DNA from 3 places in the Enterobacter cancerogenus genome. Region 3 is predicted to be linked to each of the others. Evidence: predicted binding sites of a transcription regulator. Region 3 holds the regulator's gene; each other region holds the start of a gene.
What was found. The regulator Fur, encoded in region 3, represses iron uptake genes when iron is present. The targets are predictions, from matches to a motif close to ATAATAATGAGAACNACTATCAA.

Region 1 (10,475 bases), 2.2 Mb from region 3:
GAATGAGAACAGCCCGCTGCTGCCCGTAAAGTCACGTTTCCAGAACTCATGGCCTTTACTGCCGGGAAGCGCCGGATGGTTAACCCGCTCAACCTGCGGATGCTGCGCCAGCCACTCGGCCACCCTGAGGCTGCTTTCATGGTGTTGACGCAGGCGCACGCCCAGCGTGCGCAGGCCGCGGCTGGTCATGTAGGCCGTATCAGCATCCACCATCTGGCCCATCAGGTAGGCATTCTCACGCAGTTGATCCCAGCAGCGGGCGTTAGATACCGCGGTGCCAATCATGCCGTCAGAGTGGCCAATCAGGTATTTGGTCGCGGCCTGAATGGAGATATCGATACCGAATTCCAGCGCGTTAAACAGCACGCCCGCCGCCCAGGTGTTGTCGATAATGATGATTGCCTCAGGCGCTTTGCTGCGCACCGCCTTAACGATGGCCGGGACGTCATGTACTTCCATGGTGATCGACCCCGGTGATTCCAGGAACACAATGCGCGTGTTCGGCTGAATAAGGTCGGCAATGCCTTCGCCCGCTAGCGGGTCGAACCAGCCGGTGGTGACGCCGAGCCTGCTGAGGATTTTGGTGCAGAAATCCTGGCTCGGTTCGTACGCCGTGTTGGTCATCAGGATATGGTCACCCTGTTCCACGAACGCCAGAATAGTGTTGGCAACGGCCGCTGCGCCACAGGGGAACAGCGCGCAGCCCGCCCCGCCTTCCAGCTCGCACATCGCTTCCTGCAACGAAAAATGGGTAAGGGTGCCCCGACGCCCGTAGAACAGCCCGCCAGTGGCGCGGTTACGCGTGGCGATCTTTTTGTCCTCAACGGTATCAAACACTAGAGAGGAGGCCCGTTGGATCACGCTGTTGACCGCGCCCTGGGTGTATTTTTTGCTGCGTCCGGCCTGCACCAGCGTGGTATCAAGCTGCTTCTTCGTCATCCTGGATAGCCCTGTTTTTATACGTCTGGACGTCCAGACTACCATGAAAGTAAAAAAGTGCACTTCTGCGATGGTGGAATAAGGCGAAAATTTTCTAAAATTGCGGCTCTGAAAATTTTTCCTGCGTAAGCGCAAGGAAAGTGAGTGAAATTTACGGCACTATGTAAATACTAATGAGAACTACTATCAATTCGACGTTGTTTTGATATTATTATGCTCAGAATTTGTGATTTGCGTCCTGGAGATACAGAGTGGGTAATAATTTGATGCAGACGGATCTCTCCGTTTGGGGCATGTATCATCATGCCGACATCGTGGTTAAGATTGTGATGATCGGCCTGATCCTGGCGTCCGTTGTCACCTGGGCTATTTTCTTCAGCAAGAGCGTTGAGCTTATTTCGCAGAAGCGTCGTCTTAAGCGCGAACAGCAGCAGTTGGCTGAAGCCCGCTCTCTGGATCAGGCATCCGACCTGACCTCATCCTTCCACGCGAAAAGCCTGACCTCCCTTTTAGTGAATGAAGCGCAGAACGAGCTGGAACTCTCCGCAGGCAGTGAAGATAACGAAGGCATCAAAGAGCGTACCGGCTTCCGTCTGGAACGTCGTGTTGCTGCTGTGGGCCGTCATATGGGCCGCGGTAACGGTTATCTGGCGACAATCGGTGCGATCTCTCCGTTTGTCGGCCTGTTCGGTACCGTCTGGGGCATCATGAACAGCTTTATCGGTATTGCCCAAACGCAGACTACCAACCTGGCGGTTGTTGCGCCGGGTATCGCAGAAGCGCTGCTGGCGACGGCTATCGGCCTGGTGGCAGCAATTCCTGCGGTCGTTATCTACAACATCTTCGCGCGTATGATTGGCAGCTATAAAGCCACGCTGGGTGACGTTGCGGCGCAGGTTCTGCTGCTGCAAAGCCGTGACCTGGACCTCAACGCCAGCGCCGTTAAACCGGTACATGCGGCGTCCAAACTGCGCTTAGGTTGATACTATGGCAATGCGTCTTAACGAAAATCTGGACGATAACGGCGAAATGCATGAAATCAACGTCACGCCGTTTATCGACGTGATGCTGGTGCTGCTGATTATCTTCATGGTGGCTGCGCCGCTGGCGACGGTTGACGTGAAGGTGAACCTGCCGGCCTCGTCCAGCCAGCCGCAGCCGCGTCCGGAAAAGCCAATCTACCTGTCGGTTAAGGCCGATAAATCCATGTTCCTGGGCAACGACCCGGTAACGGATTCGTCAGTCATTCCGGCGCTGGACCAGCTCACCGGCGGCAAGAAAGACACCACCGTGTTCTTCCGCGCGGATAAAACCGTTGATTACGAAACCATGATGAAGGTAATGGACACGCTGCATCAGGCGGGTTACCTGAAGATTGGTCTGGTGGGTGAAGAGAAAACGGCGGCGAAGTGATTTCACCGTTAACGCCAGTCGGTAACACACTGTGAATGTAAAAAGGGGGCCATCGCGGCCCCCTTTGTTTATTCCCCACAACGGTTTTTAACCGAGGTGTTCTCCCCCGCACACGCCGTGCACTTCTGCCGTGACGTAGCTGGATTCCTGGCTTGCCAGATAGACATACACCGGTGCCAGCTCCGCAGGTTGCCCCGCACGCTTCATCGGCGTCTGCTGACCAAACTGCGGGATTTTCTCCTGCGGCTGGCCGCCGGAAATCTGCAGCGCGGTCCAGATTGGACCCGGTGCGACCACGTTCACGCGAATCCCTTTTTCGGCGATCTGCTTCGCCAGCCCGCGGCTGTAGTTCAGGATCGCGGCCTTGGTTGAGGCATAATCCAGCAGATGTGGACTTGGCTGGTAGGCCTGAATCGAGGACGTGGTGATGATGCTGGACCCGGCCGGAAGCAGCGGGATGGCTTCCTGGGTGATGTAAAACAGCGCCAGGACGTTGACCGCGTAGGTCTCTTTAAACTGCTCGGTCGTGAGATCGGCAATTTTCTCTACCGCCGTCTGCTTACCGGCAACCAGCGCCAGGATATCCAGACCACCCAGCGCCCCGTGCGCGGTATGCACCAGCGAGCGGGCAAACTGCTCATCGCTCAGGTCGCCCGGGATCAGCACCGCTTTACGTCCCGCCTCTTCAATCAGCTGTTTGACCTGCTGCGCGTCCTCTTCCTCCGCCGGGAGGTAGTTAATCGCTACGTCTGCGCCTTCACGCGCGTAAGCGATGGCGGCAGCGCGTCCGATACCGGAATCGCCCCCTGTCACCAGCGCCTTACGATCCTGGAGTCGTCCACTGCCTTTATAGCTCTCTTCGCCACAGTCCGGCACAGGCGTCATCTTTGACTGCACGCCAGGGGCAGGCTGCTTCTGCTTAGGGTATTCACCGGTGTGATACTGCGTGGTGGGGTCCTGCATTTTCGTCTGGTGATGTGCCATAAGGGATCTCCTTTTGAGTGAACTTACCCATTAAGCGTAGGAGATTTTATCGAAAAGCAGGGATAATTAAGGATTATCTGTAATACTGGCGTGCGCCTCTTCATCAAGCGCGACGCAGGTGATGCTGGAGGTGCGGTAGTCGCCTTCGGCGAGTTTGCGGGTCAGGCGCAGGGTTGCGGTTTCGCGCGCCAGCAGGTACTGGTAGTGGGCTTCAAGGCGTCCGAGGAGCTTCTCTTTCAGCTCCGGCTGCTTTTCAATGATGGCATTCATCACCGCGCCGTAAATCTCCTCTTTCACCTGTAAAGCATAAATTTCACGGCGGTTCTGCCATTTCAGGCGCACCAGCGTCGCCGGGATAGAGACCAGATCCTGGGTAATACGCGTCATCTCGGCGTTTTTGATGTTTCGTAACGCAGCGAGATTCTGCTTTAAGATAAACTCGTCGCTTTTTTTATCTTCTAAAGTCAAATAAACGTTATTATCGCTAACTGCTTTCACGTTAATCTTCCCCGAGGTCATAAAAAATGGGGGTGTTTTTTTCGCGGGTAATTAAATTAAGCCAAATTTCATTTCCCGCTTCGTTTATTTCTTTGGTTTTTTCAGCCATTATTTGACTTAAGGTCTGGGCATCTATTTCGCCCTCGGCTTGCAGATCGTCCAGCAGGTGTACAAAGGCTTCAATTTTTACGGCGCGAAACAAGCGATCCTTAATATGGCGGTCGTGTTCTTCCAGCAACATATTACGGGATTTACCGGACTGTGAGACACCAATTAATATTTCGGACTCATAATCGGAGAGCTTTCTTTTTCCCTGAGTGAAATTCGTCTCTTTTTCTGCTTCCTTCGCAGGCTGCTCCACAGGCGTGATGTGGTACTTAGCCGGGACGAGATTGTCGGGCAGCATTGTAACGTCCTTTAATTTCAACAGGGTGGGGTTAGTATTAGGGTGAGATTCGTTGACAATAACATGAGGCAATTTTAAAATCAAAAAAAATGGAGCCTACCCATGAACAGTATTTTCTTTACGGTCATTACATTGCTATTACTGACCGCCGGCGTTCTTTTATTGATGCAAGAGTTCAATAAAACCAAAGTATCGAAGGATGCCAGCGTCCCGCCACAGCCAGAGCCGATGACAAAAGAGGAAGGGGAAGATCATTTCTCGGTATTGATGAACGCGATAACACCGGTTTGGTACTGGCGGGTCAATCATGAATATATCGACTTTTTGCATGCGACTATTAAGCGCATGAAAATGGCTGAAATTAATGATACGCCCGGGTTGTTTGAAGCACAGCGCCGCTGCAGCGACCTGAATTCGGCGGTGTACAAATATTATGACAATATCAAAAAACGTTGTCTGAATGGCGAGAAGGTCTCGTATTCGGATTTGGACGTATTAAATCTGCGCCAGTGTTTTCGCGAGTTCAGCCTTGAAGCCTACCCGGAGCTGGTGGCGCTGGTGTGGCCGGAATATGCGCGCCCGGACGTAAACCCGCAGGAAGTGTAAGTGCTTTGTTGGTTAGCTGTTGCAAACAGTAAGCGCTCCTGAGATATACTGAGCGCTGGTTTCGTTTGCAGACAGGACTCTATGGAACGCTTTTTTGAAAACGCAATGTACGCCTCTCGCTGGATCCTGGCGCCGGTCTACTTTGGCCTCTCCCTGGCGCTTATCGCTCTGACGATCAAGTTCTTCCAGGAAATTATTCACGTCTTGCCCAACATCTTCTCCATTGCGGAAGCGGATTTGATTCTGGTGCTGCTGTCGCTGGTGGACATGACACTGGTCGGCGGGCTGCTGGTGATGGTGATGTTCTCCGGCTATGAGAACTTTGTCTCTCAGCTGGACATCGACGCGCGCAAAGAAAAGCTGAGCTGGCTCGGCAAAATGGACGCCACCTCGCTGAAAAACAAAGTGGCCGCCTCCATTGTGGCGATCTCCTCCATCCATCTTTTACGCGTGTTTATGGATGCGAAGAACGTACCGGACAACAAGCTGATGTGGTATGTCATTATCCACCTGACGTTTGTCCTGTCGGCGTTCGTGATGGGGTATCTGGATAAGATCAGTAAGAAGTAATTTCCCTCATGCACAAATTTATGCGCGCATCGAACCTAACCCTCGCCCCTTAGGGGAGAGGGTTAGGGTGAGGGGAATATACGGCTGTGGGGGTATTTCCGTTCACTTTACTTATCTGACGACGCCTGCCACAGATTCAACTCACCATCCGCAACGTGCTGGTCAATTCGCGCCAGTTCATCGTCCGTAAAGCGCAGGTTTTCCAGCGCCTGAACGTTCTCCTCAAGCTGCTCAGGGCGACTCGCACCGATCAGCACCGACGTGACGCGCTCGTCTTTCAGCAGCCAGCTCAGCGCCATCTGCGCCATCGTCTGCCCGCGGGCGTGCGCCATTTCGTTAAGCAGGCGCAGGCTGTTCAGGTTGGCCTCGGTCAGCATGTTTTCCGTCAGTCCGCGCACTTTCTTGCCTTCACGCTGCATGCGCGATCCGTCCGGAATGCCGTTCAGGTATTTTCCGGTTAACAACCCCTGCGCCAGCGGCGTAAAGGCGATACAGCCGGTGCCGTTAGCGTCCAGCGCATCCAGCAGCCCGGTTTTATCGACCCAGCGGTTCAGCAGGTTATAGGACGGCTGATGGATCAGCAGCGGGATCTTCCACTCGCTCAACAGCCCGGCCATGATCCGGGTTCGCTCCGTCGAGTAAGAGGAGATCCCCACATACAGCGCTTTGCCGCTCTGCACGGCGTGCGCCAGGGCCGCAGCCGTCTCCTCCATGGGCGTGTTTTCATCGACGCGGTGGGAGTAGAAAATATCGACATATTCCACGCCCATGCGCTTCAGGCTCTGGTCGAGGCTGGCGAGGAGATACTTACGCGAACCGCCCGAGCCGTAAGGCCCCGGCCACATGTCGTAGCCCGCCTTGGTGGAAATAATCAGCTCGTCGCGATACCCGGCAAAATCGTCGCGCAGCAGCCGACCAAAGTTCTCTTCGGCGCTGCCCGGCGGTGGGCCATAGTTGTTGGCGAGGTCAAAATGGGTAATGCCGAGATCGAACGCTTTACGCAGCAGCGCGCGCTGGGACTCCAGCGCCTGAACGTGGCCAAAGCTGTGCCACAGGCCGAGCGACAGCGCGGGCAGGCGCAGGCCGCTTTGCCCGCAGAAGCGGTACTGCATATTTTCGTAGCGGCCAGGGTAGGGATGCCAGGACATGATGTCTCCTTTCTTGTCGATGAATTTTCGAAACAACGTTTTCATTCTATGCTTATCAAATCACAAATCCCGGAGAGATGCGATGACGCGCCTGACCGCCAAAGATTTTCCGCAGGAATTGCTCGATTACTACGACTATTACGCACACGGTAAAATCTCCAAACGCGAGTTTCTGAATCTTGCAGCACGCTATACGGTGGGCGGCGTAACGGCGCTGGCGCTGTTTAACATGCTAAAGCCCAACTATGCGCTGGCCGAGCAGGTTAAATTCACCGACCCCGATATTCTTCCTGAATACATTCACTATCCGTCGCCCAATGGGCACGGCGAGGTGCGCGGCTATCTGGTCAAACCGGCTAAAGCCAGCGGCAACGTGCCCGCGGTAGTGGTAGTGCATGAGAATCGCGGCCTGAACCCCTATATCGAAGATGTGGCGAGACGCGTCGCCAAAGCCGGGTACATCGCGCTGGCACCGGACGGCTTAAGCTCGGTCGGCGGCTATCCGGGCAATGATGAAGAGGGCAAAGTGCTCCAGCAGAAGGTCGACCCGACAAAGCTGATGAACGACTTCTTTGCCGCCGTCGAGTTTATGCGAACGCACCCAGAGGCGACCGGCAAGGTCGGCATCACGGGTTTTTGCTATGGCGGCGGCGTGTCGAACGCGGCGGCGGTGGCCTATCCCGAGCTGAACTGCGCGGTGCCGTTCTACGGTCGCCAGCCTGCGGCGGCGGATGTCCCTAAAATCAAAGCGCCGCTGCTGTTGCATTACGCCGAACTGGATAAGAACATTAACGAAGGCTGGCCCGCTTATGAGGCGGCGCTGAAAGCCAGTAACACGGTTTACGAGGCTTATATCTACCCCGGCGTAAACCACGGTTTTCACAATGATTCCACACCCCGTTACGACGAGGCTGCGGCAGAGTTGGCCTGGACGCGCACGCTGGGATGGTTCGAGAAGTATTTGCGCTGAACGCAAACAAGCCGGGCACGCCCGGCTTGCAAAACAGGCTTGCCCCGGCAGCGTCGCGCTGCCGGGAAGTGAAGGGGATCAGAAGCTGTAGCTCATCCCCGCCTGAACGCTGGCATCGTTATCCACGTCACCCGTTCCCACATACACGCCGGTATTCAGCGAGAAGTTATGCGCGATGGTGGCGTTGATGCCTGCCCCAAAGATACCCATCGCGTTGTTGTGCCCGGAGGTGTTGTGGTAATCCGCGGCCTTGATGTCGGTATCGTCGCTAAACTCTTTCTGGAAGCGCGCGTCAACCCACGGCATCACCTGCACGTTCTTGTTCAGATCGGTCAGGGTGGTGGTCAAACGCACCCCCGCGCCGCCGTTCCAGGAAGAGACCTGGCTGTCGGCAAAGGTTACTTCGCTGTCGGAGAAGCCGTTGGCTTTGGTCTGCTCCCAGCCAAGCGTCGCGTACGGCTGCAGCAGGGTTTCGCCTGGCAGCAGGACGTTCACACCGGTACGCGCCTGGGCAATGTACAGGTTGCCGTCGGTGGAGCCGTTCAGCGCCTCGGTCATCCCGCTGGTATTGCCCGTCACGTTATTGGCTGAGAGGGTATAGCGCATGTCGCCATAGCTGAAGCTGCCGTCGGCGAACATGCCCCAGGATTTACCGTTCAGCGCCTGCTGCCAGCCGCCATAGACGCTGTAGTAGTTGCCGTAAACGCTGTCCTTAAAGCTATCGACCCCGTCGCTGGTGTCCTGCACGCGGCTGCGGGTCCAGGCCAGGGCAATACCGCCGGTCACGCTGTCGCCGTTGTCCATGTGCGCCGTCCAGTCGACACCGCCCTGCGCGCCCTGGGTAATGCTTTTATAGTCGACGTCGTTGCTGAAGTTTCCGTTCTGATAGAGGAAGTCGCCCCAGACCTGCGCGCCGTCCTGCTGCAGACCCAGCAGATTCGCCAGGTGCACCTGGTTCATGTGGTTGCTGATGTCGTCCGCAACCTGGTGACCGGCCTGCTCGGCAGCGTCCAGCCCGGCAATCAGCCCCTGAACGTCGCTTGCCAGCGAGCCTTGCGCGCTGTTGAACACCACGTTCCAGTTATAGCTGTTATCAGCGGCCAGCATCGTTTGCGGGGCCGCATCAGCTGGCACAATGTCGAGGCTGTTGTCATAGTTGTACGCACCGCTGCGGTTCTCAACGCTGTTCTCGCCGTTGGTGAAGGTCGCGGCTGCATAGTTCTGCGGCGCGGTGCTGCTGGCGGTGCTGAACGTGCCGAGAATGACGTTGCTCTTGTTTTGCGCCGTTGGCGTAATGCTGGTGACCATGATGGCGTTATTTGCACCGGTAATGGTACCGAAGTTGACGAAGCTGTCGGTGCTCATGCTCACCCGGGCGTTGCTGCCGGTGGTGCTCGCCACGAGGGTTGAGCCATCCTGCAGGCTCCAGGTGGTGGCATCGTTGATCTTATCGATGGTGATGCTGTTATCGCTGGTGGTATTCACCGTTTCAAACTGGCTGATCTGGCCGGTGATGGAGCTGCCTGCGTCCATCGAGAGCGTATCGCTGCCGGCTCCGCCGTCCACGTTGCCGTTGACGTGAGAATTGTTGGTTAATACCAGCGTGTCATCGCCCGAGCCGGTTTTGACATCGCCGTTTACGGTCGCGTTATTTTGCAGGGTTACGGTGGCATTGCCGCTGTTGTGGCTGGTATCCACGTCGCCGTTAACCGTACTGTTATCGACCAGCAGCGTAGTGGCGGTACTGCCGTCTACCGTTACGTCACCGTTCACCACGCTTTTATTGGTCATCGTTACCGTCGTGGTGCCTTTGTCATTCAGTATCGCCACGTCGCCGGTTACGGTGCTGTTATTCATCGCAAGCGTAGTGTTGGTGGTGCCGTACAGCGCCACGGCAAGATCGTTGAATTCGTCAGGGTTATTAATTTTGATGCCAGTTTTTTTAAACAGCGCCTCGGCCAGCGAGTCGATATTTTTTGCAATCAGACTTTGCGAAGCATCGACGGTCGCACTGGTCAGAGAAACAGTGGTATCTGATGTAAGGCTGCCGGCATAAATACCCCCTTTATCCATGGCGCTGTTGCTCATGGAAATAGCCTGTGCGCCTTCACCCGCGCTCACAATACTCCCGTGCAGCGCACTGCCGTTGGTAATATTGACGGTGTGATAGCCTTTATCCATGGGATCGAGGAAAATCGCGGACCCCATCATATAATCCTTATTATGATTATCGTACTTACCCGTGCTGCTCTCACCGTTCAGCGTCGAATGGTCGACGTTAACGGTGGTATTTGTGGTGGCGCCAATATTGCCTGCCTCAATCATATCGACGGTTGCGCCGTTGTTGAGGGTAATATTGACCGTTCCGCCGTTACTGCCCTGAATATAATGGCCGGACATATTCGTACCCGATACGGTTAACGACTGGGTATCGCCGCTCTTGCGGTGGCCGTCCATATAAATATTGGTAGAGGTGGCGTCAGCCATAACGGCATTGGTCGCACCGGGATCCTGATAGTAATTACCGTCGGTATATTTTGTTAACCCGCACGTCTGGCTGTTATTTCCGCTCTCGCATGATTTTGCCGGAACGTCTGGATACACTGGCGTTGTTTTTGCACTGACGCCAAAAGAGGTTAAGGCCAGTAAAATACACTGGGAGATCAGCGTACGTTTCATAGAATTTCGCATTTGTTTTTCTCTGAATGGGATTGATTGAACAGATCTCCTTTTTAAATGAAAAAAGTAAAAGTAAGAAACATCCTGGCCATTTTGGATGTAATAAAACTTAAAGCAAAATTAAGTTAATTTAAATAAATTAAGCAAATAAACAAATGCGAATGTATTTGCGGTATCAATATGTTTGGATGGTTAGCAGGCTAATTTTATCGATAACGATCAATGCTGGCGTGATTGATTGAAAATTCAGATGAACAAAAAA
Region 2 (10,475 bases), 390 kb from region 3:
GTGGTGACGCTGCCGGACGACAGTGGAACGCTGCGGGTGATCGCAGGCCGCTACGGCGAGACTGACGGCCCGGCCCGGACGTTCTCCCCGCTGAACGTCTGGGATATGACGTTGAATCAGGGAAGCCACCACACCTTCCATCAGCCCGAAGGCTGGAGCACAGCGCTTGTGGTGCTGGAAGGAAGCGTCACGGTGAACGGCACCGCCCAGGCGGGTGAAGCGCAGCTGGTGGTGCTCAGCCAGCAAGGTGACACCGTCCACCTGGAAGCCAACAGCGATACCAAAGTGCTGCTGATGGCGGGCGAACCGCTGAACGAGCCGATCGTCGGTTACGGCCCGTTTGTGATGAACAGTAAAACCGAAATCGCAGAAGCTATCCGTGATTTCAACTCAGGCCGTTTTGGCCAGATCCTCTCGTCATAAAGGAGAAGAACATGTCTACACCTGCAAATTTTAACGGTTCCCGCCCGGTCATTGATGCGAATGATGCGGTCATGCTGCTTATCGATCATCAGAGCGGGCTGTTCCAGACCGTTGGCGACATGCCTATGCCGGAACTGCGCGCCCGTGCGGCAGCACTGGCAAAAATCGCAACGCTTGCGCAGATCCCGGTGATTACCACTGCATCCGTTCCGCAGGGGCCAAACGGACCGCTGATCCCGGAGATCCACGCCAACGCGCCGCACGCCCAGTACGTAGCCCGAAAAGGTGAGATTAACGCCTGGGATAACCCGGAGTTTGTGGCGGCGGTAAAAGCCACCGGGCGTAAAACGCTGATTATTGCCGGGACCATCACCAGCGTCTGCATGGCGTTCCCATCCATCAGCGCGGTGGCGGACGGCTATAAAGTGTTTGCGGTGATTGATGCCTCTGGCACCTACAGCAAAATGGCGCAGGAGATCACCCTGGCCCGTGTGGTTCAGGCGGGCGTTGTGCCAATGGATACCGCTGCCGTGGCCTCCGAGATCCAGCGGACATGGAATCGTGAAGACGCTGCACAGTGGGCTGAGGTTTATACGCATATCTTCCCGGCCTATCAGCTGTTGATCGAAAGCTACGGTAAGGCGCAGGAAGTCGTGAAAAACGGCGAAATGCTCGATTCACAGCGTTAATACCCGGTGCTGCAACCTAAGCTGATTAAGGCTTAACCGAACAAGCACAAATACAGAAAATCTGCTTGACCGTTTTAGCGCAACTCCCTATAGTAGCGCCCCGTTGCCCCCAAGCGGTCAGGCAGCAAAACAATATGGTGAGGTGTCCGAGTGGCTGAAGGAGCACGCCTGGAAAGTGTGTATACGGCAACGTATCGGGGGTTCGAATCCCCCCCTCACCGCCATATTTAAAGAAGAGCTCGTACGAAAGTACGGGCTTTTTTTGCATGTTGCACACCACCGGGGGGATGAGAACTCCCGACCGGGGTTCGACAACGGGCGGCAGCCCGTTGGACAGACTGGGCGCGCAGCGAACAGGCTGCCCGAAGGGCGAGCGCAGCGAGTCAATCCCCCCTCACCGCCATATTTAAAGAAGAGCTCGTACGAAAGTACGGGCTTTTTTTTCGCATGTTGCACACCAACGGGGGGATGAGAACCCCCGACCGGGGTTCGACAACGGGCGAGCGCAGCGAGTCAATCCCCCCCTCACCGCCATATTTAAGAAAGAGCTCGCATGAAAATGCGGGCTTTTTTTTGCATGTTGCACTTCACCCTTGTGCGGTCTGGGCCCCTCACCCTAACCCTCTCCCCAAGGGAGAGGGAAAACGTCCTAACCTTTGGTAAAACCGCACCGGCCCCGTAGGCCGGGTAAGCGCAGCGCCACCCGGCGCAACAAACTGCACAAAAAAACAAAGCCCGGTTCCCCGGGCCTTGAACACAACACGTCACTCAGTAGTACGCCTGCAGCGTTCGCTGGCACAGCGCCGAACGCACGCAGTCATCTTTGGTAAAGCGTACCACCCCAATCATCTCGTCTTCTTCAAAACGAGCCATGGCGTCACTCAGGCCGGACTTGACGCCCGACGGCAGGTCGCACTGGGTGATATCGCCATTGACGATGACCGTCACGTTCTCCCCGAGGCGCGTTAAAAACATCTTCATTTGCGCAGCGGTCACGTTCTGAGCCTCGTCAAGGATCACGACCGCATTTTCAAATGTACGTCCGCGCATATAGGCGAACGGCGCGATTTCCACCTTGCCAATCTCTGGCCGCAGGCAGTACTGCATAAAGGATGCGCCCAGTCGCTTCACCAGCACGTCATAGACGGGCCTGAAGTAGGGAGCAAACTTCTCTGAGATATCTCCGGGTAAGAAACCGAGATCTTCATCAGCCTGCAGTACCGGACGGGTGACAATAATTCTGTCCACGTCCTTATGGATCAGCGCCTCTGCCGCTTTGGCCGCGCTAATCCAGGTTTTCCCGCATCCGGCTTCACCGGTTGCAAAGATGAGCTGTTTACTCTCGATAGCATTCAGGTAGTGCGCCTGAGCTTCATTCCGCGCCACAATTGGGGAAGTATCACGGCAGTCCCGCGCCATGCCAATTGCTTCTACGCCACTCATCTGCACAAGCGAGGTGACCGACTCTTCTTCACGCTGTTTATGACTACGTGAATCCCGTCTCAGCACACGTTTTGCTTCGCGACGAGCTTTGATCACTGCTTTTTGTCTTCCCATGGATAGCACCTTGAGTTGTTGGTATTCATCACACGCGCCAGCGTCGGCACGATTATGCGCACAAACATCAGAGGGTTGGCTTCCTTGTAAGCCATTGCTTGCTTTGCCGGATGACGACACAAAACGGCTACGCGCACCATTTTGCACGTCGGTAGTAAGAGGGTGTTGCGTTGAGGGGGATAAATCTGTAGTGAAAAGATCGCTGCCGGAGTCAGAGCCTCCGCGCCGGGTGCTGCGGGTGTTACGTTTACCTTGTCCAGTACAGGACGCTACCATTCGCGATCTCCATAGTGAATCAGTTTCACTGCCGGGAACTACCGCTGTCTTATCTTAAGTACATCAGGGATTATCATAAATGCAACATTTATTTTACCATAATGCAACTTTTAAGACTGTACCTGCAGTGGATTCAGTCTCATATAGAAATATTACAGAAAAATAACAACAAGATAGTCATCGCGAAAAATAATGTCCCTGCGAACAATCGCAGGGACGATTATCAGGCTTCGATCAGCCCCTGACCGAGATAGGCATCTGGCGTGCGCGGTCCAGGCAGAGCAAAGAAATAGCCACCGCCGATAGGTTTAATGTACTCCTCCAGCGCTTCGCCGTTGAGCCGCTTCTGCACGGTCAGGAAGCCTTTCTCAAGGTCGTGCTGGTAGCAGACAAACAGCAGCCCCATATCGAGCTGGCCGGCATTTGTCACGCCCAGGGAGTAACTGTAGCCACGGCGCATCATCAGGCTGGACTGTGTTTCTGGCGTGCGCGGATTGGCGAGCCGGATATGGCTATCCAGCGCAATCACGTCCCCTTGCGGGTCGCGGGCATAGTCGGGCACGTCATGCTCGTTCTTCATGCCGAGCGGCGCGCCGCTTTGCTTATCGCGACCGAAGATCGTCTGCTGTTCTTTAAGCGGCGTGCGATCCCAGAACTCGACGTGGAACTGAATGATCCGCACCGCCTGATAGCTGCCGCCCACAGCCCATGCCGGTTCCCCCTGGTTGGCGGTCACCCAGACCACCTCGTTCATCAGCGTGGCATCGCTGCTGTCCGGGTTGGCCGTGCCATCCTTAAAGCCCAGCAGGTTGACCGGCGTCTCTTTTCCTTTACTGCGGGCAGCGTGGTCAGAGATAAACCCTTCCCGCTTCCAGCGCACGCTCAGCAGGTCCGGCGTGTGCTTAATAATGTCCCGCAGGGCGTGGATCACCGTGTCCTGCGTATTGGCGCAGATCTGCAGCAGCAGATCGCCATGACAGAGGGCCGCGTCGAGGGAGTCGTTGGGAAAACGCGTCATCTTTTGCAGCGAAATGGGCTTTTGTTTGGTCAGCCCGTAACGTGCATCAAACAGCGATTCACCCAGCGATACGGTGATTGTCAGATTATCAGGGGCGATAAACGGCCCCAGAATACCGGAGTCCATCGGCGGCAGGCGCGGATTTGGCGTGTCCGGGGCTGGCCCACCCGCGGTGAGAAACGCGATACGTGCCGTCAGCAGGCGGAACAAACGCTCCAGGTCGGCTTTGTCACTTGCCAGTGAATCGAAAGCCACCAGCATCATGGAGGCCTGCTGCGGGGTCAAAATGCCCGACTGGTGCACGCCGTAAAAAGGCTGGGTCTCCATGCGGGCATCCGGTGACAGCGTGCCGGGGGCACTCTGCGGTTTTGCCGCATGTGCCACCGGACACCCTCCCGCCAGGGCAAGCGCGCCGCCGAGCGCCCCTACCCCTTTCAGTAACCGACGTCGCGACGGTTGTGCGACGTCATACTCGTCTTGCTTGTTCATTCTACTTAGTCCAGACCCAGCACGCCGCGCAGTTGAGCCAGATCTTCCGCCAGGGTGGTCACAGGGCCTTTCAGCGCGTTACGGTCAGCGTCGGTCAGTTTGTCGTAGGTTTCAAATCCGTCTTTGGTGCGGTACTTCGCCAGAATAGCGTCGACTTTCCTGAAATTAGCATCGACTTTCGCCAGCAGTTCGCCGTTCTCTTTCTGCAGCTGAGGACGCAGCAAATCAACAATCTTCTGCGCGCCGTCAACGTTCGCCTGGAAATCCCACAGGTCGGTGTGGCTGTAGCGATCTTCTTCACCGCTGATTTTGCTCGCCGCCACTTCTTCAATCAGGCCTGCTGCACCGCCCACCACTTTTGACGGTGGGAACGCCAGCTCGCTGATGCGTTTTTGCAGGTCCAGCACGTCGCTGTTCAACTGCTCCGCATATTTCTCCATCCCTTTGGTGGAGTTGTCGCCGAACAGAGCTTTTTCAAGGCGGTGGAAGCCGGTGAATTTAGGATCGGCTGCTTTCTGCTCGTAGTCATCTTCGCGGGCATCGATACTGCCGTCGAGGTCGGAGAACAGCTCGGCAATCGGTTCGATACGCTCATAGTGCTGGCGGGTTGGGGCATACAGGGATTTCGCTTTTTCGATATCTCCTGCTTTCACCGCGTCGATAAAGGCTTTTGTCCCGGCAACCAGATCCGCAGTCTCTTTCATGACATACGCTTTATACGCGGTGATGGCCTCACCCAGACTCAGCAGGGCATCCCCTTTGGCCGCGTCAGCAGTGGCTTCGCCCTTAACGATCAGTTTCCCTTTCGGGTTCGTCAACAGACCGCAGGTCATGTCATATTCACCCGGTTGCAGGTTAGCGGTCATCTTCTGGGTGAAGCCCGGCGCGATATTTTCGCGCTCTTCCACCACCATCACGCCTTTGAGGATCTCCCACTCCAGCGCCTTTTGACTGTGGTTTTGAATAATAAACTGGGTTTTACCGCTGTTAACCGTGATGGTCATCGGTTCACACTGCTTATCATTCACGGTGACTTTCACCTGCGGAATATCAGCGGCCTGCGCGGATAATGCAGACGCAAAGAGCGCCGCCATACCAACCTGTAACGCACTACGACGAAATTGAATTGCCATGACCTTTCCCATTTAAAAGTATGTTGTAACTAAATAATGCACTTCACGGCGCGATTTGCGACGGCTGAGTGCTGGGGCGCGAAGGCATAAAGAACAGCACCAGCGCCGGAATAAGGTAGAGGAAGTACACCGCCACTTCGCTGATGCTTGGCGTTTCCTGGTAGCCAAAAATGCCTTCCAGTAACGTTCCGGTCAGAGAATGGGTGGAGAGAATGCCGCTGAGGTTAAACGCCACGTCCTGGAAGTGATTCCACAGCCCGGCTTCATGGAAGGCGCGGATCGCCCCCGCCGCCAGCCCGGCCGCGACCAGCAGAATAAACAGGCTGGTCCATTTGAAAAACGCGCCCAGGTTAAGGCGGATGCCGCCCCAGTAGAGCAGAAAGCCGAGCACGACGGCGGTTGCCAGCCCGAGCATGGCACCCAGCGGCGGCCAGATGCCGACATCCTGCTGGAATGCCGCCAGCAGGAAGAAAACCGATTCCAGACCCTCGCGCGCGACGGCGAAAAAGACCATCGCGATCAGCGCCCAGCCGTGGTGATTGCCTTTTTGCAGTGCGTTGTCCACCGCCTGCTCCAGCTGCACCTTCACGTTGCGCGACACTTTGCGCATCCAGAACACCATCCAGGTGAGGATCACCACCGCAATCACTGCGACCAGCCCTTCAAACAGCTCCTGTTCCCGCTGCGGGAATTCGCCGGTAGTTTCGTTGATAAGAATGCCCAACCCCAGACAGAGCGCGGCCGCCAGAAAAACGCCCACCCACATCACGCCAATCCAGCGTCCGCGCTGGGTTCGCTTCAGATAACTGGCGATAAGGCTGACAATCAGGGCCGCTTCAAGGCCTTCACGTAACATAATGAGAAATGGAACAAACATGCCGACACCTTAAATGTTTATCGCGGTCAACTGATGCAAAGAAAGGTAAATTCTTTTGATAGTGATTATCATTACGGCGGAAAGAAAAACAAGCGAAATATGGGGCGTTTTGATGACGAGATGTAAACGGATCGCCGGGTAATAGTTAGCGTAGTTATAATTAAGTTTATAAGTTATAACGAAAATGCCCATTTACGGTTAATCGGCACTGTGGCTAAATGTCCGCCTCAAAAACCAACCGTAACCACACTATGTATAACATTATCCATTTCCTGCTGGCGCTGGTCATAATCCTCGCCCTTGCCTGGCTGGTGAGTTTCGATCGCCGCCAAATTCGTATTCGCTTTGTCTTACAGTTGATCGTTATTGAAATTGCGCTGGCCTTTTTTTTCCTGCACGCGCAAAGCGGCCTGTTTATTATTCGTTACGTCTCGGGATTCTTTGAATCCCTGCTGAAATTCGCGGCCGAAGGGACGAATTTTGTCTTCGGGGGGATGGGTGAAAAAGGGCTGGCGTTTATTTTCCTCGGCGTACTGTGCCCGATTATATTTATTTCGGCGCTGATTGGTATTCTCCAGCACTGGCGTATTCTGCCGATTTTTATTCGCGTAATCGGCACGCTGCTGTCAAAGCTGAACGGCATGGGCAAGCTGGAATCGTTTAACGCGGTAAGCTCGCTGATCCTCGGCCAGTCGGAAAACTTCATTGCTTACAAAGGCGTCCTGGGCGATCTCTCCTCGCGCCGTCTGTTTACGATGGCTGCCACCGCCATGTCGACCGTTTCCCTGTCGATTGTCGGCGCCTATATGACCATGCTCGACGCCAAATTTGTCGTTGCGGCGCTTATTCTCAATATGTTCAGCACCTTTATTATTCTCTCGATTATCAACCCGGCGCGCCCGGAAGCGGAATCAGAGATTAAGCTGGAAAAAATGCATGAATCGCAAAGCTTCTTTGAAATGCTCGGCGAATATATTCTGGCCGGGTTTAAAGTAGCGATGATTATTCTGGCGATGCTGATTGGCTTTATTGCGCTGATTAGCGCGGTCAACGCCCTCTTCTCCAGCGTATTTGGTATGAGCTTCCAGCAGATCCTGGGCTACGTCTTCTATCCGCTGGCGTGGCTTATTGGGATCCCGCTCCACGATGCCTTGCACGCCGGCAGCATTATGGCAACCAAACTGGTGGCGAACGAGTTTGTGGCGATGATTGAGCTGCAAAAAATTGCCCATCAGATGTCACCGCGCGGGCTGGGCATTTTATCCGTCTTCCTGGTGTCGTTCGCTAACTTTGCGTCTATCGGCATTGTCGCCGGAGCGATTAAAGGCCTTAACGAGCGTCAGGGCAACGTGGTCTCGCGCTTCGGTCTGCGTCTGGTGTATGGCGCAACGCTGGTGAGCCTGCTGTCGGCGAGTTTTGCGGGGCTGGTATTGTAAGAGGCTTTGCCGGGTGGCGCTTCGCTTGCACGGGCCTACGGGATTTGTAGGCCCGGTAAGGCGTAGCTGCCACCGGGCCTGGTTTTATTAAAACTGCACGCACACCGGCTGATCGACCCGCATCACCGACTCCTGCGCGAAGCGAGATTTATAGATCCCGCGCAACGCTTCGATATTCTTTTCGCTCTGCGCATCGTGAGCATGGATTAGCATCAGCGCTTTACTCGGCTCCCGCGCCACTTTTCCGTCGTTACCCAGCCACTGACCGCGCGCGTCAAACACCGTTAAGCCGTCGCGAAAACGTGGCGTCACGTCCTGATCGACAAACTGCTGCCACTCGTTGCCGGTGATCTGCGCGCCAGCAGGACGGTTTAAGCCGAAATAGAGCGTGGTCTGCTGCATCTGGTTATCTGCTTTGCAGGTCTCCACGGCTGTGCGTTGCGCGGGCGCGTTACAGCCTGCCAGCATCAGTAATGCCGCCACCATCAACCCTGTTTTAATTGTCATTGTTCGCTATCCTCATCGTTATAAGTGCAGCGATATCACCGTAACTCTGGAAAATTTGCAAGAAAAAAGCCGGGTGGCGCTAGCGCTTACCCGGCCTACGGTGTGACGTGGAAAAATTATTCTGCCTGCAGCTTAGACGGTGGTGCAGAGTGGTAATGCGCGTCCGCTTCAGCGAAGCGTTTTTGCATCGCAGCAGACGGTGCCTTGCCAAGCAGACTGAACACCACAATGCCGATGCTGCCGAAGATGAAGCCCGGAATGATTTCGTACAGGCCCAGCCACGCGAACTGTTTCCAGACGATGACGGTGACCGCACCGATAATCATCCCCGCCAGCGCGCCGTTGCGGGTCATGCGCGACCACAGTACCGAGAAGAGCACCACCGGACCAAAGGCCGCGCCGAAGCCTGCCCATGCGTAACTTACCAGCCCCAGCACGCGGTTTTCCGGGTTTGCCGCTAGCGCGATGGAGACCAGCGCCACCACCAGCACCATGAAACGCCCTACCCACACCAGCTCTTTCTGGCTCGCCCCTTTACGCAGGAACGCCTTGTAGAGGTCTTCGTGATTGCGCTGGAGCAGACCAGCAGCTGGCAGCTCAGGGTCGACATCACCGCCGCCAGAATCGCAGATAGCAGGATACCGGCAATCCACGGGTTAAAGAGGATCTGCGCCAGTTCAATGAACACACGCTCGGCGTTCTGGTTCACCGCCCCTGCCTGCGCCGGGTTGTTGTTGAAGTACGCAATCCCGAAGAAGCCGACCGCACATGCGCCAGCCAGACAGAGGATCATCCACGTCATACTGATGCGACGTGCATGGACGATGGTGTGGTGAGAATCCGCCGCCATAAAGCGCGCCAGGATATGCGGCTGACCAAAGTAGCCCAGACCCCAGCCCATCAGGGAGACGATGGCCACGAAGTTAAGCCCCTTCAGCATATCGACGTTTTCGATGCTCTTCTGCTTGATCACTTCCAGCGATTCGCCAAAACCGCCGACGGTGAAAATCACAATCACCGGCGTCAGGATCAGGGCGAAGATCATCAGGCTGGCCTGCACGGTATCCGTCCAGCTTACCGCCAGGAACCCGCCCACGAAGGTATAGATGATGGTTGCGGCGGCACCGGCCCACAGCGCGGTTTCATAGCTCATGCCGAAGGTGCTTTCGAACAGACGTGCACCGGCTACGATGCCGGAGGCGCAGTAGATGGTGAAGAACAGCAGGATCACCACCGCAGAGATAATACGCAGGATGCGGCTGTTGTCTTCGAAGCGGCCGGTGAAGTAGTCCGGCAGCGTCAGGGCGTTATTGTTGGCTTCGGTGTGGACGCGCAGGCGGCCCGCCACCAGCTTCCAGTTGATCCATGCGCCGACGGTCAGGCCGATGGCGATCCAGCTTTCTGAAATCCCGGAAATGAAAATCGCGCCCGGCAGCCCCATCAGCAGCCAGCCGCTCATATCGGAGGCACCCGCAGAGAGCGCGGTCACCATCGGGCCTAAGCTGCGGCCGCCCAGAATATAGTCGTCAAAGTTTTTCGTTGAACGCCATGCCAAAAACCCTATCAGGATCATGCCGAGGATATAAACGAGAAATGTCACCAGCATCGGTGTGCTAATTGCCATTCAAATTCTCCAAATTGTCGAGCGACAACCGTCCGGGTTGCCTTGTTATGTCATTACCGGAACGGGGTAATGAGTGTCTGTATTTCTGTTGGCCGCGCGTATCCTGCCGGAAGCAGTGCTCGCACACAAACGATTTAACACGGCATTTACATCAAATACATCCCAGGTTTGATACGTCTTTCCTATAGGTTGCACTCGCTCACGCTTTTACGGGTTGCACCTTTCAAAACTGTTAAGTTCCGCATGAAACCGCGCCACAGGCGACCTCGCCTTCGTCATTTTTTAGCTAACCAGTCATTAACAATTAAGCCATTTGCCAGCTTGCAGCACAGGTCACATTTAACACGGTTGCACAAAGTTGCAACATGGTGGATATTTCACGCTAACGATTGAACACGCTTACAGAACAACAGGAGTTTTGGCATGGGGATGACCACCATGGGGGT
Region 3 (10,475 bases):
TCGTATGTTTAACCTGAAGACGCCGGGCCGCGAAGATACCAAAGACGACGTTGTGACCAGTGAAGCAAACAGCAATACCGAAGAAGGTTTAACCCAGCTGGCAACCAACTACGTTGCCGCTGTGGGTGGTACCGATAACCTGAAAGCCATTGATGCCTGTATTACCCGTCTGCGCCTGACCGTGGCCGACTCCGCGCGCGTCAGCGATGCAATGTGCAAACGCCTGGGTGCGTCTGGTGTGGTGAAACTGAACAAACAAACCATCCAGGTTATCGTGGGTGCGAAAGCCGAATCTATCGGCGATGAAATGAAAAAAGTGGTTGCCCGTGGGCCGGTAGCTGCCGCCTCAACGGATAGCGCGCCAGTGGCTGACGCTCCGGTGGTGAAACCGCAGGCTGTGCCAAATGCGGTAACCATCGCTGCCCTGGTCTCTCCGGTGACCGGTGAAGTGGTAGCGATTGAGCAGGTGCCAGACGAAGCGTTCGCCAGCAAAGCGGTCGGTGACGGTGTCGCTGTTAAACCAACGGAAAAAACCGTGGTGTCTCCGGCAGCTGGTACTATCGTGAAAATCTTCAACACCAACCACGCGTTCTGTCTTGAGACCGAAAACGGCGCGGAGATCGTTGTCCACATGGGTATCGATACCGTGGCGCTGAACGGCCAGGGCTTTACTCGCCTGGTGGAAGAGGGGGCTGAAGTGGTCGCAGGCCAACCGATTCTGGAAATGGATCTGGACTACCTGAACGCCAATGCGCGCTCGATGATTAGCCCGGTGGTTTGCAGCAACATCGACGACTTCAGCGGCCTGGTCATTCAGGCGAAAGGTCAGGTCGTTGCGGGCCAAACCCCACTGTATGAGATTAAAGGCAAGTAATCGCTCCTGAGTAGAGTCATGCCTTAAGCGGCGGGGGGATAACCTCCGCCGCTTTTTTTTGCGGTTATTGTCCCCATTATTTTATTCTGAATAGACGTTTTAAAGGTTGTCACTACGTCCGGCTTATAAGATCATATGCCGTTATACGTTGTTTATGCTTTGAGGAATCCACGATGAGTGAGGCAGAAGCCCGCCCGAGTAACTTTATTCGTCAGATCATTGATGAAGATCTGGCCAGTGGTAAGCACACCACGGTTCATACGCGTTTCCCGCCGGAGCCAAACGGCTACCTGCACATCGGCCACGCGAAATCTATCTGCCTGAACTTTGGTATCGCACAAGACTACCAGGGACAGTGCAACCTGCGTTTCGATGACACTAACCCTGCAAAAGAAGACATCGAATACGTTGAGTCCATCAAGAACGACGTGCAATGGCTGGGCTTCAACTGGTCGGGCGATATCTGCTACTCCTCTAACTATTTTGATCAGCTGTTCGCCTATGCGGTTGAGCTGATCAATAAAGGTCTGGCATATGTGGATGAGCTCTCTGCTGACGAAATCCGTGAATACCGCGGCTCGCTCACCGCACCGGGTAAAAACAGCCCGTACCGCGACCGCAGCGTAGAAGAGAACCTGGCGCTGTTTGAAAAAATGCGTGCCGGTGGCTTCGAAGAAGGCAAGGCCTGTCTGCGTGCCAAAATCGATATGGCCTCGCCATTCATCGTCATGCGCGACCCGGTGCTGTACCGCATTAAGTTCGCGGAACACCACCAGACCGGGAACAAGTGGTGCATCTACCCGATGTACGACTTCACCCACTGCATCAGCGATGCGCTGGAAGGCATTACGCACTCCCTGTGTACTCTCGAGTTCCAGGACAACCGTCGTCTGTACGACTGGGTGCTGGATAACATCACCATCCCTGTGCACCCGCGTCAGTACGAGTTCTCTCGTCTGAATCTGGAATACACGGTGATGTCCAAGCGTAAGCTGAACCTGCTGGTAACCGACAAGCATGTAGAAGGCTGGGATGACCCGCGTATGCCGACCATCTCTGGTCTGCGCCGCCGGGGTTACACCTCTGCCTCTATCCGCGAGTTCTGCAAACGTATTGGTGTGACCAAACAGGACAACACCATTGAGATTGCCTCTCTGGAATCCTGCATCCGTGAAGATCTGAACGAAAACGCTCCGCGCGCGATGGCGGTGATCGACCCGGTTAAACTGGTTATCGAAAACTACCCGCAGGGCGAGAGCGAGATGGTGACGATGCCGAACCATCCGAGCAAGCCTGAAATGGGCACACGTGATGTGCCGTTTAGCGGTGAGATTTGGATCGATCGCGCGGATTTCCGCGAAGAAGCCAACAAGCAGTACAAGCGTCTGGTGCTGGGCAAAGAAGTCCGTCTGCGTAATGCGTACGTGATTAAAGCCGAGCGCGTTGAAAAAGACGCGGAAGGCAACATCACCACCATCTTCTGCTCTTACGATGCCGAAACGCTGAGTAAAGACCCGGCGGATGGCCGTAAAGTGAAGGGCGTTATCCACTGGGTGAGCGCATCGCACGCGCTGCCGGTTGAGTTCCGCCTGTATGACCGTCTGTTCAGCGTGCCTAACCCAGGCGCTGCGGAAGACTTCCTGTCAACGATTAACCCGGAATCACTGGTGATCAAGCAGGGCTTTGCCGAACCGTCGCTGAAAGCCGCACAAACCAGCAAAGCGTTCCAGTTTGAACGTGAGGGTTACTTCTGCCTGGACAGCCGCTACAGCACTGCGGAAAAACCGGTATTTAACCGTACTGTCGGTCTGCGCGATACCTGGGCCAAAATCGGCGAATAATATCGCTGCACTGGTCAATGAGAAACAAACGCCGCTAATTGCGGCGTTTTTTTATTTAATGATCATGCCATTAAAGAACGCTTTTAATAAGGGAAGTCAAAATAACTGGTCAATGCGGTGCTACTTATTTTTTTTAATAAAGTTTGTATATACCCTAAAACAGTAAAGAGGAATTAACAGACAGGTTTTTTAACCCTTAGCCATTGAAAAATCGCGCTTCCCCCCGCCATTACTCGCTTCGGCGTAAATGTTACAAAGCACTACTAATTATGTGCACTTCGTCATAATCCTGAGTTTTGCCCACGAAAAAGCATTGATAATTCGCGTCGCGAAAAATAACCTAAAGACGGTAGTTAATTCGAGGGTATTTCTAACTACCCCTGACCATTAGGTCTTTTATATTTTTCGCCGTTCAGGCGTTTTTAATTCGTCAAAGAGGAATAATCTATGCGTACGTTCAGTGGCAAACGTAGTGCGCTGGCGCTGGCTATTGCCGGTGTGACAGCAATGTCGGGCCTGGTGATTGCGCCAGAGGCTAAAGCAGAAGGTTTCATTGATGATTCAACCCTCACGGGCGGAATTTATTACTGGCAGCGTGAGCGTGACCGTAAAGACGTCACTGAAGACAAATACAAAACCAACCTTTCTCACTCCACCTGGAACGCCAACCTGGACTTCCAGTCGGGTTATGCCGCGGATATGTTTGGCCTGGATATTGCGGCGTTTACCGCAATTGAAATGGCGGAAAACGGCGACAGCGGTCACCCGAACGAAATCGCATTCTCCTCCAGCAATAAAGCCTATGACGAAGACTGGTCCGGGGATAAGAGCGGCATAAGCCTCTATAAGGCTGCGGCGAAATTCAAATACGGCCCGGTATGGGCGCGCGCAGGTTATATTCAGCCAACCGGACAGACGCTGTTAGCCCCACACTGGAGCTTCATGCCGGGTACCTATCAGGGCGCAGAAGCGGGGGCCAATTTTGACTACGGCGATGCCGGGGCGCTGAGCTTCTCCTATATGTGGACCAACGAATACAAAGCGCCGTGGCACATTGAGATGGATAAGTTCTACCAGAACGATAAAACCACTAAAGTGGACTACCTCCACTCCCTGGGTGCGAAGTATGACTTCAAAAACGACCTGGTACTGGAAGCCGCCTTCGGACAGGCTGAAGGCTATATCGATCAGTATTTCGCGAAAGCCAGCTACAAATTCGACGTTGTGGGCAGCCCGCTGAGCACCAGCTATCAGTTCTATGGCACGCGTGATAAAGCCAGCAACGGCACCGTTAACGATATCTACGACGGTACCGCATGGCTGCAGGCGCTGACCTTCGGTTACAAGGTGGGCCAGGTTGACCTGCGTCTGGAAGGGACGTGGGTGAAGGCGGAAGGGCAGCAGGGTTACTTCCTGCAGCGTATGACCCCAACTTATGCATCATCAAACGGTCGTCTGGATATCTGGTGGGATAACCGCTCTGACTTCAACGCCGACGGTGAAAAAGCCGTCTTCTTCGGTGCAATGTATGACCTGAAAAACTGGAATCTGCCAGGCTGGGCGGTCGGTGCTTCTTATGCTTACGCGTGGGACGCGAAGCCTGCTGATATGGCAACCCCGGATGCGTACTACGATCCTAATTACCGCCTGAAAGAGTCCTCCTACAGTCTGGATGCGAGCTACACCCTGCAGGACGGGCGTGCCAAGGGCACCATGTTCAAACTGCACTTCACGCAGTATGACAACCACTCCGATATCCCAAGCTATGCGGGCGGTTACGGCAACATCTTCCAGGATGAACGTGACGTGAAATTCATGGTCATCGCGCCATTCACTATTTTCTGATGAAACCCCGGCGGGCGTGGCCCGCCGAAACGGAGACGGCAGATGAAAAGAAAAGTAGTCATGGTCGCGATGCTGGCAACAGGGCTGGTGGCCTGTGCGCAGCCTCAGGCCCCGAAAGAAGATTCGCGTCTGAAAGAGGCCTACAGCGCCTGTATCAATACCGCGCAAGGCTCGCCGGAGAAAGTTGAAGCCTGCCAGAGCGTGCTGAATGTGCTGAAGAAAGAGAAAGCGCATGAGCAGTTCGCGACGCAGGAGAATGTCCGCGTGATGGATTACCAGGCCTGTATTCAGGCGCGTCAAACCGGTAACGATCAGGAAGTCGAGAAGCGTTGCGATAAGATCTGGCAGGAAATTCGTAATAATAACCAATAGCGCTGTTTGACGCCCGGTGGCGCTGCGCTTACCGAACCTACAGAGGTGTCATCGCCCGTAGGCCCGGTAAGCGCAGCGCCACCGGGCTTTTTAAGGCAAAAAAAAGCCAACCTTGCGGCTGGCTCAGAGTATGAAAGTTTGCTTATTTCGCGTCGTGCGCGTGCTCATCTTCGCGGCAATCGCCTTCCGCACAGTGTCCATACAGGTACAGGCTGTGGTTAGTCAGACGGATACCGTGGCGCGCGGCAATTTCACGCTGGCGTGATTCAATAGAATCATCGCTGAACTCAATGACCTTGCCGCAGTCGAGGCAGATCAGATGATCGTGGTGGTGTTGCTGGGTCAGCTCGAAAACAGATTTACCGCCTTCGAAATTATGACGGGTAACAATGCCCGCGTCATCAAACTGGTTCAGCACACGATAAACGGTTGCCAGCCCAATTTCTTCGCCCATGTCGATAAGACGCTTGTAAAGGTCTTCCGCACTGACATGGTGATTGTCTGGCCCCTGAAGCACTTCAAGGATTTTTAACCGAGGAAGCGTTACTTTCAGGCCAGCCTTCTTTAATGCGGTATTGTTGTCGGTCATGCGGAATCTGTCCTGTTGCTAAACGTTTCACTTCAAAAGAAGAAGTGACAGAAAATGCACCTGGGATAATGCGTCTCATTATAGAACTGCCATGGCTAAATGAAAACTGCAAGTCTCAGGCAAAGTATGCTTATAAAAACGTGGTATCACCAACAAACTTGTTCGATGGAGCCCACTTTTTATCAGGGGGATATTGTACAGGTCTGAGCGAAAAAGTTAAAAGTTTGTAGCAATTAATTTAATCGGTTTTACCTGGCATGCGGGCGCAACCGCAGTTGCGCCGCAGGAAAATCAGGCGTTAAGAATGTCGTCGAGGTTCAGTTCTTCACGGACCTGCTTCACCCATTTTTCGACACGCTCAGCGGTCAGTTCTGGCTGGCGATCTTCGTCGATAGCCAGACCCACGAAGTGATCGTCGTCTGCCAGGCCTTTGGACGCTTCAAAGTGGTAGCCCGCCGTTGGCCAGTGGCCGACAATCGCCGCGCCGCGTGGCTCAATGATGTCGCGGATGGTGCCCAGCGCATCACAGAAGTATTCCGCGTAGTCTTCCTGGTCGCCGCAGCCAAACAGGGCAACCAGCTTGCCGTTGAAGTCCACTTCTTCGAGCGTCGGGAAGAAATCGTCCCAGTCGCACTGCGCTTCGCCATAGTACCAGGTCGGTATACCCAGCAGCAGGATGTCATAACCTTCGAGGTCTTCTTTGCTGCTTTTGGCGATGTCATGTACATCGGCAACGTCTTTACCGAGCTGTTTTTGAATGTTTTTTGCGATGTTTTCGGTATTGCCGGTATCACTGCCGAAGAAAATGCCGATGATTGCCATGAGTAAAATAACCTCTTGAAACTTAATGGTATGGTGGCGCAATTTGTCCACGGATAAGGGCAATAATAGCAGAACTGGCAACCCTGCGGAAACAGCTATCGCGCAGGACTGCACTCTGTGCTACATGAAAAGGGAAATACGGGGGTTTTTCAGACTTATGCCTTGCTGCGTAACGCGTTGAGCTGAGCGAGCAGCATCTCTTCAATCAACTCGCTGCGGCTGATATCACGGGCGGAGGCCAGCTCGTTTAGCGCATCGACAGCGTCAGCGTTGAGCTTCAGTTCGACACGCTTAAGCCCACGATTTTTATCGCGTTTAAGCTGGTTGCGTTTATTGATACGCAGCTGTTCATCACGCGAAAGCGGATTCGTCTTGGGTCGTCCCGGGCGACGCTCATTCGCGAACAGGTCTAGTGTCGTACGGTCCGTTTGTTCTTTGGCCATGATTCAGAGACTTCGGGGGAAAACAAGCCGCCCTGTTAATGCCCGGGCGATAAGCGCGCCATCATACATCACCGAAAACGACACGCCAACGACTGGAAGCCCTCTGTCTTCCAGTCGCTCTCTTTTTAATCAATTCGCCGTATCAGTAAGATAGCGGCGGATAGCGCGCAGGACCGCCTCCGGTTTTTCTGCATGAACCCAGTGGCCCGCCCCGGCGATGACGTGCGCGCGAGCCTGTGGGAACTGCGCCAGCAGTGCGTCGCGGTACGCCTCGGTCACGTAGGGTGAATTGCCGCCGGTAATAAAGAGGGCAGGGTGCTGCCAGGCGGGAACCGGCTGCCAGCCGACAATGTGAGTATACTGATCCCAAAGTACCGGGACGTTAAAACGCCACTGACCGTCGACAAAGGATTTAAGCAGGAACTGCACCACGCCTTCCTCATCGAGGTGTTCACGCATGACGGCTGCGGCCTGCTGACGGGTAGACACGCCAGACTCCGTGACCGCATTGATCGCCGCGAAAATCTCGTCGTGGCGACGTACGTCGTAATCCACGGGGGCCACGTCAACCACCACCAGACCAGCAATACGTTCCGGTGCCAGCGCCGTCAGCGCCATCACCGCTTTGCCACCCATGGAATGCCCGACTAAAGTGACCTTCTCAAGTTGATGGGCATCCAGCGTATCCAGCAAATCCTGCGCCATCGCCGCATAAGTCATGTCAGGCGAACGCCCGGAAAGGCCATGATTACGCATATCGACCTGCAAAATGTCATGATCGGCAACCAGATCGCGCGCCAGTATGCCCAGGTTATCCAGGCTACCAAACAGGCCGTGAACCAGTACGATGGGAGAATTATTGTTCGGCGATTGTGCAGATTGCGCTCGGGTATTCAATTTCATGGCAAAGTTCTTTTTTTACGTATGTCAGGTTAGGGTATCATGTTGTCCATTCTGCCGCCCGGCTGCAAGGATCCAGTTTAATCCGACTTTTGCCGCCAACCTGGTTTGACGCTATCCGCTGTTGGGATTTGCTCCTATAATCCCAACGACTTGTATTCAGATAAGATATCGCACTGGATTAAGATGAAAACAATCGAAGTTGATGACGAACTCTATCAGTATATTGCCAGCCAGACGCGGCATATCGGGGAGAGCGCGTCCGACATTTTACGGCGTATGCTCAAAATTTCCGCCGCCGCACAGCCTGCTACCCCAGCCACTAAAGATGTCGTCTCTCAGCCGAGTGTTACCGCACAAGCAAAACCTGCCGTCGCGCCGGTGAAAGACAAAGTGCGCGCGATGCGCGAGCTGCTGCTGTCAGATGAGTATGCAGAACAGAAAAAGGCGGTTAACCGCTTTATGCTGGTGCTGACTACACTTTATTCACTGGATAACACCGCGTTTGCTGAAGCGACCGAGTCGCTGCATGGTCGTACCCGCGTTTACTTCGCGGGCGATGAGCAGACGCTGCTGCAAAATGGCAATCAAACCAAACCTAAACACGTCCCGGGCACACCGTACTGGGTGATCACCAATACCAATACGGGCCGCAAGTGCAGCATGATTGAACACATCATGCAGTCCATGCAGTTCCCGGCGGAATTGATTGAAAAGGTTTGCGGTACAATTTAACCCTTGCATCAGAAGGACCAGGCAATGGCAAATCACAGCCGTGCAGGCCAACCTGCACAACAAAGCGATTTGATTAACGTCGCTCAACTGACCGCCCAGTACTACGTGCTGAAGCCGGTGGTGGGCAACGCAGAACACGCAGTGAAGTTTGGTACATCTGGCCACCGCGGCAGCGCGGCGCGCCACAGCTTTAACGAGCCGCACATTCTGGCCATTGCCCAGGCCATCGCGGAAGAGCGCGCCAAAAACGGCGTCACCGGTCCGTGCTATGTTGGGAAAGATACGCACGCCCTGTCTGAACCGGCCTTCATTTCCGTACTGGAAGTGCTGGCGGCGAACGGCGTCGACGTGATTGTTCAGGAGAACAACGGCTTTACGCCAACGCCTGCGGTGTCCAACGCCATTCTGGTGCACAACCAGAAAGGGGGCGCGCTGGCAGACGGGATTGTGATTACGCCATCCCACAACCCGCCGGATGACGGTGGCATCAAATACAACCCGCCTAACGGTGGCCCGGCAGACACTAACGTCACCAAAGTGGTGGAAGACCGCGCCAACGCGCTGCTCGCAGACGATCTGAAAGGCGTTAAGCGCATCTCTCTGGATGCGGCCATGGCCTCTGGCCACGTGAAAGAGCAGGATCTGGTGCAGCCATTCGTGGAAGGGCTGGCGGAGATCGTCGACATGGCGGCGATTCAGAAAGCGGGCCTGACGCTGGGCGTTGACCCGCTTGGCGGTTCCGGTATCGAATACTGGAAACGTATTGCCGAGCACTACAAGCTGAACCTGACCATCGTGAACGATCACGTCGATCAGACCTTCCGCTTTATGCACCTGGATAAAGACGGCGCGATCCGTATGGACTGCTCGTCAGAGTGCGCAATGGCCGGCCTGCTGGCGCTGCGCGATAAATTCGATCTGGCGTTTGCTAACGACCCGGATTATGACCGTCACGGTATCGTCACGCCTGCTGGCCTGATGAACCCGAACCACTATCTGGCGGTGGCGATTAATTATCTGTTCCAGCATCGTCCACAGTGGGGCAACGAGGTGGCTGTCGGTAAAACGCTGGTCTCTTCTGCGATGATCGACCGCGTGGTCGACGCGCTGGGCCGCAAGCTGGTGGAAGTGCCGGTAGGCTTCAAATGGTTTGTTGACGGTCTGCACGACGGCAGCTTCGGCTTCGGCGGCGAAGAGAGCGCGGGGGCTTCCTTCCTGCGCTTCGACGGCACGCCGTGGTCAACCGATAAAGACGGCATCATCATGTGTCTGCTGGCAGCGGAAATCACCGCTGTCACCGGTAAAAACCCGCAGGAGCACTATAACGAGCTGGCGGAGCGTTTTGGCGCGCCAAGCTACAACCGTCTCCAGGCGAGCGCGACCTCTGCGCAGAAAGCGGCGCTGTCTAAGCTTTCGCCAGAAATGGTCAGCGCCAGCACTCTGGCCGGTGATCCGATCACGGCTCGCCTGACGGCCGCTCCGGGTAACGGCGCGTCTATCGGCGGTCTGAAGGTGATGACCGAAAACGGCTGGTTCGCCGCGCGTCCGTCCGGCACGGAAGATGCGTACAAAATTTACTGTGAAAGCTTCCTCGGCGCTGAGCACCGTCAGCAGATTGAGAAAGAAGCGGTAGAGATTGTCAGCGAAGTGCTGAAAAACGCGTAAGTGCTGGTGTGTTGCGGGCTGATGCCCTCACCCCGACCCTCTCCCACAGGGAGAGGGAGAAAACACTAAAAACGGCAACCCCAGGGTTGCCGTTTTACATTGATTTTGTAGGCCCGGTAAGCGCTAGCGCCACCGGGCTTTTTTTTAGCTGTGTTTGTTCGTCAACTCAAAACGCGGTGAAACCAGCCCGTACAGCGTCCAGCCCATAAACGTGACCATTGCGCCGTAGAGCATCGCTTCCTGACCGGAGGAGTAGAGCGCATAGAAGCTGTAGATGGCCCCAATCAGCGCCACGATATTCGCCGCTTTTGCTTTGCGCGGTTCGACCTTCGCCACCTTCTGAATGATCACCAGCGCTGCCATCGACAGGATATACGGAATGATATTGG

Region 1: the regulator Fur is predicted to act here: its motif matches at 1,107-1,129, upstream of exbB (tol-pal system-associated acyl-CoA thioesterase).
Region 2: the regulator Fur is predicted to act here: its motif matches at 6,518-6,540, upstream of efeU (iron uptake transporter permease EfeU).

The regions. Positions count from the first base shown of each region.
Region 1 covers NZ_CP077290.1:3,460,635-3,471,109, forward strand. The annotation lists gene metC (cystathionine beta-lyase) at 1-939, opposite strand, end outside; gene exbB (tol-pal system-associated acyl-CoA thioesterase) at 1,191-1,922, shown strand; gene exbD (TonB system transport protein ExbD) at 1,927-2,352, shown strand; gene I6L58_RS16380 (SDR family oxidoreductase) at 2,440-3,315, opposite strand; gene I6L58_RS16385 (cytoplasmic protein) at 3,403-3,855, opposite strand; gene I6L58_RS16390 (hypothetical protein) at 3,836-4,240, opposite strand; gene I6L58_RS16395 (ESA_00282 family adhesion-associated protein) at 4,343-4,846, shown strand; gene I6L58_RS16400 (TIGR00645 family protein) at 4,928-5,416, shown strand; gene I6L58_RS16405 (aldo/keto reductase) at 5,524-6,564, opposite strand; gene yghX (YghX family hydrolase) at 6,647-7,534, shown strand; gene I6L58_RS16415 (autotransporter domain-containing protein) at 7,613-10,213, opposite strand.
Region 2 covers NZ_CP077290.1:885,145-895,619, forward strand. The annotation lists gene I6L58_RS04200 (pirin family protein) at 1-423, shown strand, start outside; gene I6L58_RS04205 (isochorismatase family protein) at 435-1,112, shown strand; tRNA gene I6L58_RS04210 (tRNA-Ser) at 1,249-1,336, shown strand; gene phoH (phosphate starvation-inducible protein PhoH) at 1,881-2,669, opposite strand; gene efeB (iron uptake transporter deferrochelatase/peroxidase subunit) at 3,169-4,452, opposite strand; gene efeO (iron uptake system protein EfeO) at 4,458-5,585, opposite strand; gene efeU (iron uptake transporter permease EfeU) at 5,629-6,462, opposite strand; gene I6L58_RS04235 (NupC/NupG family nucleoside CNT transporter) at 6,714-7,898, shown strand; gene I6L58_RS04240 (DUF3574 domain-containing protein) at 7,986-8,405, opposite strand; partial or broken gene putP (sodium/proline symporter PutP) at 8,522-10,029, opposite strand; gene putA (trifunctional transcriptional regulator/proline dehydrogenase/L-glutamate gamma-semialdehyde dehydrogenase) at 10,453-10,475, shown strand, end outside.
Region 3 covers NZ_CP077290.1:1,273,762-1,284,236, reverse strand. The annotation lists gene nagE (PTS N-acetyl glucosamine transporter subunit IIABC) at 1-874, shown strand, start outside; gene glnS (glutamine--tRNA ligase) at 1,048-2,715, shown strand; gene chiP (chitoporin ChiP) at 3,163-4,560, shown strand; gene chiQ (ChiQ/YbfN family lipoprotein) at 4,603-4,932, shown strand; gene fur (ferric iron uptake transcriptional regulator) at 5,075-5,521, opposite strand; gene fldA (flavodoxin FldA) at 5,813-6,343, opposite strand; gene ybfE (LexA regulated protein) at 6,499-6,786, opposite strand; gene ybfF (esterase) at 6,916-7,689, opposite strand; gene seqA (replication initiation negative regulator SeqA) at 7,873-8,421, shown strand; gene pgm (phosphoglucomutase (alpha-D-glucose-1,6-bisphosphate-dependent)) at 8,446-10,086, shown strand; gene potE (putrescine-ornithine antiporter) at 10,231-10,475, opposite strand, start outside.